Regions from separate parts of the Frigoribacterium sp. CF331 genome, predicted to be linked through region 3. Evidence: predicted binding sites of a transcription regulator. Region 3 holds the regulator's gene; each other region holds the start of a gene.
What was found. Region 3 encodes LexA, which represses DNA repair genes until DNA is damaged. Its sites were predicted from a motif close to TCGAACANNTGTTCGA; they were not measured.
Positions count from the first base shown of each region.

Region 1 (3,275 bases), 640 kb from region 3:
AGATGTGCCGGGGCAGGCGGTCGAGCCGTTCGCTGAGGTCGACCAGCAGGTCGATCTGGTCGTTGCTGCGGGCCAGCTCGGCGATCTCGCGCAGCTCGGGCTTCTCGGCCATCGCGGTGCGCAGGTCGCGGGCGTTCGACCGCCAGACGTTCTTGGCCACGAGGTCGATCTGCTCGTCGTCGAGCCCCAGGGCGAGGCCGGCGTCGCGCACGGCACCGCGACCCCGGTAGGTGGACTGCATCGACATGAGCGTGACCCGGTTGCTGCCGTACCGGTCGAAGACGGCCCGGTAGACCTCGTGTCGCCTGGCCGACTCGACGTCGATGTCGATGTCGGGCAGGGTCTCGCGCTTGTTGCCGAGGAACCGCTCGAACAGCAGGTCGTGCTCGATCGGGTCGACGTTCGAGATGCGCAACAGGTAGGTGACCAGGCTGCCGGCACCCGACCCCCGCGCCGCGTTGCGCACCCGCAGGTCGCGCATCAGTGCCGAGACGTCGGCCACGGTGAGGAAGTACCCCGCGAAGCCGAAACCGGTGATGATGCCGAGCTCGTAGCGCATCCTGTCCTCGACCTTGTCGCGCAGGGCTCGGTCGGCATCGCCGAAGCGCTCGGTGACGCCCGCCTCGGCCCGTCGGAACAGGGCCTGGTCGGGGTCGCCGTCGATGCCGATCGCGCTGAGTTCTGGCACCTTGGGACGGCCCCAGCCGAGGTCGGCGGCGGGGTCGAGCCGGCACCGGTCGGCCAGTCGCTCGGTCGCGGCGAGCATCTCGTCGCCGGCGCTGCGCGGCAACGACGAGGCGTCGCTCACCAGACGGGCCAGCCGGCGCATGTCGCCGGGGCCCTTGAGGTACGCCTGGGCGTTGGGCTGGGGCCGGAACGAGCCGAGCGCGGCCAGGTGACCGGCCGAGTCGAGCACGTCGGCCGTGACCGCCTCGTCGGGGTCGAGGTAGCGCACCGCGTTCGTCAGCACGGCCGGCACCCCGACGTGGTCGGCGAGCTCGAGCATGCGCGCCGCGTGCCGGATGCTGCGGCTCTCGCCCGGCTCGGTCAGGTGGCAGACGACCTCGACCACGACCCCGCCCGGCAGCGCGGCCGCCCAGTCCGACAGGGACGCCGCCGCCTCGCTGTGCCGCCCGGCCTGAACCAGTCGCCCGACGTCGGAGTCGGGCCCCAGCAGGACGGTCGCCGCGGGCTCGGTCTCGCCCTGCACGAACCCCCGCACCCGCGACCGGGCGATCGTCGCGACGCTGTTGGCACTGCCGCTGGCCTTGCGGGTGGCCCGCCCGTGCGACGCGCTGATCAGGCGGCACAGCGCCGCCCACCCGGCCTTCGCGGGGCCACCACCCCGTGCCCCGTGCGCCAGCACCACGATGCGGTCGACGGCGCCCGACCCGCCCGAGCCGTCGCGCCCGTCGGCCCCATCGACCGACGCGCCCCCTTCGCGGTCGTCACGACAGCCCAGCTCCACCCCGACGATCGGGTCGACGCCCGCCGTCCGGCACGCTCCGATGTGACGGATCGCCCCGTACAGCCCGTCCCGGTCGGTGATCGCCGCGGCGTCGGCCCCCGCCGCGACGGCGGCGTCGACGAGCGCCTTCGGGTGTGCCGTGCCGTGGTGCGCGCTGAACGCCGACGCGACGCGCAGGTGGGTGAAGCTCATGGTCGGTACCTCGGGCTGCTGAACCCCCGGCCGGGTCGTTCGAACAGGTGTTCGACCAGTGTACGTCGCCCGAGCCGACCCGTCGTGCCCGTCACCCGTCCGTCCCGTCCCGCCGCCTGTCATCATCGGGGCATGCCTGATCGACGCCCCGCCCCGCCCCGCCGAGGGGGCGCCCTGCGTCGCGACGCCCGCACCGCCACCCACTGGACCCGCGTCCTGCTGGCCCAGCCGCGCCTCCTGCTCGCGGTGAAGACCGCGCTCGCCGCGGCACTCGCCTACTGGATCGCCCCGCACGTGCCGGGCGTGGCGGCCGAGTACCCCTACTACGCCCCGCTCGGCGCCGTCATCGCCATGTACCCGACGATCAAGAGCTCGGTGCGGCAGGGGTTCCAGGTGCTGCTCGGCCTCGTCGTCGGCATCGTCCTCGCCACCACGGTCTTCGCCCTGCAGGAGGGGCGGCCCGGCGTCCTCGCCGTCGCGCTCGTCGTCGGGGTGGGCGTCCTCGTGGCCGGCATCCGCTGGCTCGGCGCCGGTCGCGACTGGGTGCTGACGGCCGGGCTGTTCGTCCTGCTGCTCGGCGGCTCGAACGCCGAGGCCTACTCGCTGGGTTACGTCGTGCAGGTCGGCGTCGGCGTCGTCGTCGGCGTCGTGGTCAACCTGGTGCTCGTGCCGCCGCTCTACGCCTCACGCGCCGAGGAGCGCCTCGCCCGCGTCCGGGACTCGCTCGCCGACCGGGCCGACGAGATCGCCGGGGTGTTCGAGACGACCTGGCCGCTCGAGGACGACGAGTGGGAACGCCGCGTCGGCGTCCTGCCGAGCACCCTGCGTCGGGTGCGCGAGGCCGTCCGGTACGCCGACGAGTCCCGCCACCTCAACCCCCGCCGGCTGCTGCGGCGCCGTGACCTGGGCCAGGAGTACGCCGACCTCGCCGTCTACGAGCGCGTGTCGTTCCACCTGCAGGACGTGGCCGAGGTCTCGGGCATCCTCGGCCGTCGCATCGGCCGCCAGATCGGCATGCCCGACGACCTCGCGCCCGACGTCGCCCACGCCGTTCACGGCGTCGCCACCGTCATCCGACGCCACGGCACGGACGACGCCGACGCGTTCACCGACGCCCGCCGCCGCGTCGCCGACCTCTGGGACGCGGTCGACCGCCATCGCGACCGCCCGACCACCGCCACGAGCGGCGGGGTCTCGATCGCGGTCTCGCTCGGACGCGTCGTCGCCGCCCTCGACCCCGACGACACGACCGCGCCCCGCCCCGAGGACGACGCCGCCGAGGAGGCGCGCGCGGCGGACGACGACGGCACCGGCGGCCGCGTGGGCGGCACCGACAGCACGGGGCCGGTCGACGACGCGAGCGCCCCCCGCGACACCGCGCCGCACGACACCGGGCAGGACGACGACGCCCCCGCCGGTCGCGCCGACGACGACGCCCGCTGACCCCGATACGGCGCACGACCTCCGGGAGCAGTACGGTTGACCGGGCACCGACGCCGAGACGCGACCCGTGCCCCCACCCGGCCGGGGCGGTCGACGGGAATGCCCGTCCCCCCTGTGCGTTGACACCCGTGGCCCCGAGAACCCCCGCCGCCTGATCGACCAGCGACGACAC
Region 1 is NZ_CM173545.1:3,012,669-3,015,943, forward strand. Features, by position in the region: gene AC3CCI_RS13995 (DNA polymerase III subunit alpha) at 1-1,660, opposite strand, end outside; gene AC3CCI_RS14000 (FUSC family protein) at 1,793-3,103, shown strand.
Region 1: AC3CCI_RS13995 (DNA polymerase III subunit alpha) is a predicted target of LexA. The motif match lies at 1,700-1,715, and genes of this name have one in related genera.

Region 2 (3,275 bases), 1.1 Mb from region 3:
ACCGACGTTCCGACGCCGCTCCAGGCCGCCGGGGCCGACCCGAGCTTCGTCGGTCGCATCCGTCACGACGAGGGCGTCCCCGGGCACCGCGGGCTCGCGCTCTTCATCAGCAACGACAACCTGCGGAAGGGCGCGGCTCTCAACGCCGTCCAGATCGCCGAGCTCGTCGCCGCGAGGCGCGCCGCCGTCGCCTGAGCCGTTCCGGTGGGGTCCGGCCGGGTCCGGCCGCCTCCGACGCCGGCCCCGGTCTCTCGACGTCGAGACACCATCGGGCCACGTCGTGCCGGGCACCCGTGGCCCGCCCGGGGCCCGGGCCTAGACTGACCCCCGTGACCGATGCGAAGAAGCCCGTCGACGTAGCCCTCATCGGGGGCGGCATCATGAGTGCCACCCTCGGTGCCATGATCAAGCAGCTCGAGCCGAGCTGGACGATCCAGATCTACGAGGCCCTCGGCGACGTCGCCCTAGAGTCGAGCAACCCCTGGAACAACGCGGGCACGGGGCACTCGGCACTCTGCGAGCTGAACTACACGCCCGAGCGGGCCGACGGCACGATCGACACCTCGAGCGCCGTCAAGGTCAACGAGCAGTTCCAGGTGTCCCGCCAGTTCTGGTCGTTCCTCGTCGCCGAGGGCGCGCTGCCCCAGCCCGACGCCTTCATCAACTCGACCCCGCACATGAGCTTCGTCTGGGGCGAGAAGAACGTCGAGTACCTCCGCAAGCGTTACGACGCGCTGCGCGAGCACCCGTTGTTCCAAGGGCTCGAGTTCAGCACCGACTCGTCGGTCATCGAGTCGTGGGCGCCTGTGCTCATCCCGGGGCGTGCCGAGGGGCAACCGATCGCCGCGACCCGCATCGCGGCCGGCACCGACGTCGACTTCGGCTCTCTCACGCGCCTCCTGTTCGCCTACCTGCAGGGCGAAGGGGCGGGCCTCGAGGTCGACCACCGGGTCACCGACCTCACCAAGCTCCGCGACGGCACCTGGCGCGTCGCCCTGCGCGCAGGGGGCACCGCCACGACGGTCGACGCCCGGTTCGTGTTCGTCGGTGCCGGTGGCGGGGCCCTGCACCTCCTGCAGAAGTCCGGCATCGACGAGATCAAGGGCTTCGGCGGGTTCCCGGTCAGCGGCGAGTTCCTCCGCTGCGACGACCCCGCCGTGGTCGGCAAGCACCAGGCGAAGGTCTACGGCAAGGCCGCCGTGGGGTCGCCGCCGATGTCGGTGCCCCACCTCGACACGCGCGTGGTCGACGGCCGGGCCAGCCTCATGTTCGGGCCCTACGCCGGCTTCAGCCCCAAGTTCTTGAAGCACGGTTCGCTGCTCGACCTCTTCGCCTCGATCCGCCCGCACAACCTCTACCCGATGATCCGGGCCGGGCTCGCCAACCTGTCGTTGGTGAAGTACCTCGTGGGCCAGCTCGCCGCGAGCAAGCAGGCCAAGTTCGAGTCGCTCCGGGAGTTCATGCCCGACGCCGACCCGAAGGACTGGTACCGCATCACGGCCGGGCAGCGCGTGCAGGTCATCAAGAAGGACGCGAAGAAGGGCGGGGTGCTGCAGTTCGGCACCGAGGTCATCACGGCGGGCGACGGCACCATCGCCGGCCTCCTGGGCGCGTCTCCCGGTGCGTCGACCGCCGTGCCGATCATGCTCACCGTGCTCGAGCGGTGCTTCCCCGACCGCATCGCGGCCTGGAAGCCCCGTCTCAACGCGATGATCCCGACCTACGGCGACGACCTGTCGTCCGACGAGCGGCGTGCGGCGTCGACCATCGGGGCGACGGCCGAGGCCCTCGGCATCCACGCCTGACGCGCCTCCCCGTCCTCCGTCCGCCGTCGCCCCCGGGGCGACCCGGCGGCGAGGACAGGCCCCGACCGGCTTGACCCCCGTTCGAACGTGTGTTCGAATGGGGCCATGCGATGGTCAGAGCAAGCGGTCGACACCGAGAAGGCGTCGGCCCTGCCCGGCCTGGCACGCCTGAACAACCTCATCACCTCGGTCACGACGCCCGAGTTCGCCGGGGTGACCTTCCACGAGGTGGTCGCGAAGAGCGCTCTGAACCGCGTCCCGGGTGGCGACTCGGCCCTGCCGTTCGGTTGGACCATCAACCCGTACCGGGGGTGCAGTCACGCCTGCGTCTACTGCTTCGCCCGTCCCACCCACGAGTACCTCGACCTCGACGGCGGCGACGACTTCGACCGGCAGATCGTCGTGAAGGTGAACGTCGCCGAGGTGCTCGCGCGCGAACTGCACCGACCGACGTGGCAGCACCACCCGGTGGCCCTCGGCACGAACACCGACCCGTACCAGCGGGCCGAGGGGCGCTACCGCCTGATGCCCGGCATCATCGCCGCCCTGGCCGACTCGGGCACGCCCTTCAGCATTCTCACCAAGGGCACGTTGCTGCGGCGCGACCTGCCCCTGCTCGCCGAGGCCGCAGAGCACGTGCCCGTCGACCTGGCCATGTCGATCGCGATCCACGACGACGACCTGCAGCAGTCCGTCGAGCCGGGCACGCCGACGACCGCCGCCCGCCTGGCCACCGTCGCGGCGGCCCGCGACCTCGGGCTGTCCTGCTCCGTGTTCATGATGCCCGTCCTGCCGTACCTTACCGACGGGCTCGACCACCTGCACGCGGCGTTCGCCGCCGTGCGCGACTCGGGTGCCTCGAGCGTCATGTACAGCGCACTCCACCTCAAGCCCGGCGTCCGAGAGTGGTGGTTCGCCTGGCTCGAACGCGAGCACCCCGAGCTCGTCCCGAGGTACCGCTCGCTCTACTCCCAAGGCACCTACGCCCCGACGGGCTACCGCTCGTGGTTGGCAGCCCGCATGCGGCCGCTGCTGCGCGAGTACGGCCTCGAGAAGGGGCGAGCCGACCCGTCCACCGGGTCGATGCGCTCGGCCGCCCTCGACGACAGCGCACGATCGCTGCGGTTGATGGGGCTGAACGGCCGGGCCGGTGGTCCGGCGGTCGACGCCGTGCCGGCCGAGTCCGGGTCGTCACGAGCTCCGCGCGCGCTGATCGCCCACGAGCTCCCGGGCGGTGCCCGGTCCCCTCAGCCCCGGTTGTTCTGACCCGATCCGAGGGGGGGTGTCCGGCCGGGCGCGCCCCAGCTGTGCCCCGACCCGACCGAACGGGGCACAAACGGCGGCTCCGACCCGCATGACCCCGTCGATGTCACCACATGTCGGGGTACACCCGTGGTCAGGCTTCTGCCATGATCTCTCCAGACGACGAACGAGCCGATCAGGAGGCCTCATGCTGCTCGGCCTCCCGGC
Region 2 is NZ_CM173545.1:2,554,193-2,557,467, forward strand. Features, by position in the region: gene AC3CCI_RS11900 (aspartate-semialdehyde dehydrogenase) at 1-195, shown strand, start outside; gene AC3CCI_RS11905 (malate:quinone oxidoreductase) at 381-1,805, shown strand; gene AC3CCI_RS11910 (Rv2578c family radical SAM protein) at 1,911-3,071, shown strand; gene AC3CCI_RS11915 (sensor histidine kinase) at 3,256-3,275, shown strand, end outside.
Region 2: AC3CCI_RS11910 (Rv2578c family radical SAM protein) is a predicted target of LexA. The motif match lies at 1,887-1,902, and genes of this name have one in related genera.

Region 3 (3,275 bases):
GGCCAGCATCTCGGACGCGTGCGAGAGAGCCGCCACGGCCGCCGCCTGGGTCAAGGACGACAGGTGGTACGGGAGGCGCACGAGACGGAGCGCGTCCGTCACCGCCGGGTGCGCGGCCAGGTAGCCCACCCGGGCGCCGGCGAAGGCGAAGGCCTTGCTCATCGTCCGTGAGACGACGAGTCGCTCACGCCCCTCGAGGAGGGTCAGGGCCGTCGGCTGGCCGGTCGGCATGAACTCGGCGTAGGCCTCGTCCACGAAGACGATGCCGTCGGTGGCCTCGTAGGCGGCCTCGATGGTCGCCAGGTCGAGCGGAGTCCCGGTGGGGTTGTTGGGACCGCAGAAGAAGACGATGTCGGGCTGGGTCCGCTCGATCTCGGCGACGGCCGTCTCGGGCGAGATGCCGAAGCCCTCGTCTCGACGACCCTCGACCCACCGGCTGCCCGTGCCCGCGGTGATGATCGAGTGCATGGAGTAGGTCGGCGGGAAGCCCAGCACCGAGCGACCCGGACCGCCGAAGGCCTGGAGCAGCTGCTGGATGACCTCGTTCGACCCGTTCGCGGCCCAGATGTTGTCCCGGGTCAAGCCGTGCCCCAGGTACGTGGCGAGGGAATCGCGCAGGGTGGTGAACTCGCGGTCGGGGTAGCGGTTCACGTCGAGCACCGCTCGGGCCATCGCTTCGACGATGTCTCGGGCGACGTCCTCGGGGATGGGATGCGTGTTCTCGTTGACGTTGAGGGCGACCGGGACCTTCTTCTGCGGGGCGCCGTAGGGCGTCAGACCACGCAGGTCGTCACGGATGGGCAGGTCGTCGAGACTGAAGGACACCCCACCATCGTACGGGCGGTCGGTCCGGTGCCAGCCCGCCCGGGTCGGGGGAACACACGGTCGCGGCGACGGCCTGCCGCCCGGACCTCGGGGTCAGCGGGTGTACTGCGTCGGCACCGCGAGGCTCTGCCCGGCGGAGACCTCGGCGCTGGGCAGGTTGTTGAGCGAGACGAGGTCGGCGATGACGTCGCGGGGGTCCGAGCTCGGGGCGATCTCGGAGGCGACCTGCCACAGGGTCTCACCGCCGTCGACCGTGACGTGCTGGAAGTCGGAGGAGCCGGTCGTGTCGGACGCGACCGCCCCGCCGCCGTTGATCACCAGCGCGCCGGCGACGACGACCGCCGGGACCGCCACGAGCGCCGCGACGACCGCGCGACCGCGCCGCGTGATGCGGAGGCGCGACCGTACGACCCGGGGAGAGTCGGCGGGGGACACAACTGCGGGAGATGAGGTGACGCTCATGAGGTGGTCCTTTCAGCGTGGGAAGACAGGGGACGAGTTCGTGCCCGGCACTCGGCCGGGAATGCCGGACACGAAGACGTGTTCCGAACATACATTCGATTTCGACGGCGATCAACCCCTGGGACGGGATCTGGACCCGGTACTCGGGCTCGATCGGGAGGGAAAGACGCGACACACTCGAACATGTGTTTTGTCGACACCGCCCGATCGGATACGGTTTCGATCGGTGGTAGGAGTCAAACAGGGACCACCGACATCGACGGCAGGAGACCCATGAGCGACCCGAAGCGCACCCCGCAGGCGGCCCCCGACGCGACCCGTCGGGCTGAATCCGGTCTCCTCCCCCGCAAGGAGTTGACGGCCAAGCAGTCGACGATCCTCGCGGCCATCACCGAGAGCATCGGTCACCGCGGTTACCCGCCGAGCATGCGCGAGATCGGGGACGCCGTCGGCTTGAGGTCGCTCTCGAGCGTGACGCACCAGCTCAACCAGCTCGAACTGGCCGGACGCATCCGGCGCGACCCGAACCGACCGCGCGCGCTCGAGGTGCTCGTGGACGACGTGGCGCCGACCCCCGCCCCGGCCACCGTCTTCACGACGAGCGACGACGGAGACACCGCGCACGTGCCCATGGTCGGGCGCATCGCGGCCGGCATCCCCATCACGGCCGAGCAGCAGATCGAGGACGTCATGCCCCTGCCGCGTCAGCTCGTGGGCAAGGGCGAGCTGTTCATGCTGCGCGTGGTCGGCGACTCGATGATCGACGCGGCCATCTGCGACGGCGACTGGGTCGTCGTCCGCCAGCAGCAGGACGCCGAGAACGGCGACATCGTCGCCGCCATGCTCGACGACGAGGCGACCGTCAAGGTGTTCCGTCAGCGAGACGGCCACACCTGGCTGCTCCCCCGCAACAGCGCCTTCGAACCCATCGTCGGCGACCATGCCCAGATCGTGGGCAAGGTCGTCGCCGTGCTGCGCTCGGTCTAGTGCCGACGGGGCACCCCGTCTGCGCCCGACACGACGTCGCGCCGGTCACCCTCGAGGGTGACCGGCGCGACGTCGTGTGGGGCGTGGCCGCTGGGCGTCAGCGGACCGCCGTGGCCGGGGCGACGTACTCCGTCAGCCCGGCGACGTCGCTCGGGTAGACCCGGGCGTGCACCCGCGTGCCGTCCTCTTCGTAGTCGGTGCTGACGACACGACCCGAGTCGTGCAGGTGTGACACCACGTCGCCGCGGTCGTAGGGCACCAGCAGGTCGAGCTCGATCTCGGGCTCGGGCAGGACCGACGCGATGCGTGCGAGGAGTTCGTCCACGCCCTCGCCCGTCCGCGCCGAGACGAAGACCGCGGTCGGTTCGAGGCCGAGCAGCACGAGACGCTGGTCGGCGTCGACGAGGTCGCTCTTGTTGAAGACGACGATCTCGGCGATGTCCCGACCGTCGACCTCGGCGATGACGTCACGCACGGTGGCGAGCTGGGCGGCCGGGTCGGGGTGCGACCCGTCGACGACGTGCACGATGACGTCGGACGCTTCGACCTCTTCGAGTGTCGACCGGAACGCCTCGACCAGTTGGTGCGGCAGGTTGCGGACGAACCCGACCGTGTCGGCGTAGGTGAACGGGCGGCCGTCGGCCGTCGAGCTCTTGCGGACCGTCGCGTCGAGGGTGGCGAACAGCGCGTTCTCGACGAGCACGCCGGCACTGGTGAGACGGTTCAGCAGACTCGACTTGCCCGCGTTGGTGTAGCCCGCGATGGCGACGGTGGGCACCTCGTTGCGGTCACGGTTCGCCCGCTTGGCGTCCCGCGCGGGCTTCATCTCCTTGATCTGCCGACGCAGCCGGGCCATGCGCGTGTGGATGCGACGCCGATCGAGCTCGATCTTGGTCTCACCGGGGCCGCGGCTGCCCATTCCGGCACCCGCGCCTCCTACCTGACCACCGGCCTGTCGCGACATCGACTCACCCCAACCGCGGAGGCGCGGCAGCAGGTAC
Region 3 is NZ_CM173545.1:310,219-313,493, forward strand. Features, by position in the region: gene AC3CCI_RS01425 (histidinol-phosphate transaminase) at 1-825, opposite strand, end outside; gene AC3CCI_RS01430 (hypothetical protein) at 919-1,287, opposite strand; gene lexA (transcriptional repressor LexA) at 1,561-2,274, shown strand; gene hflX (GTPase HflX) at 2,372-3,275, opposite strand, start outside.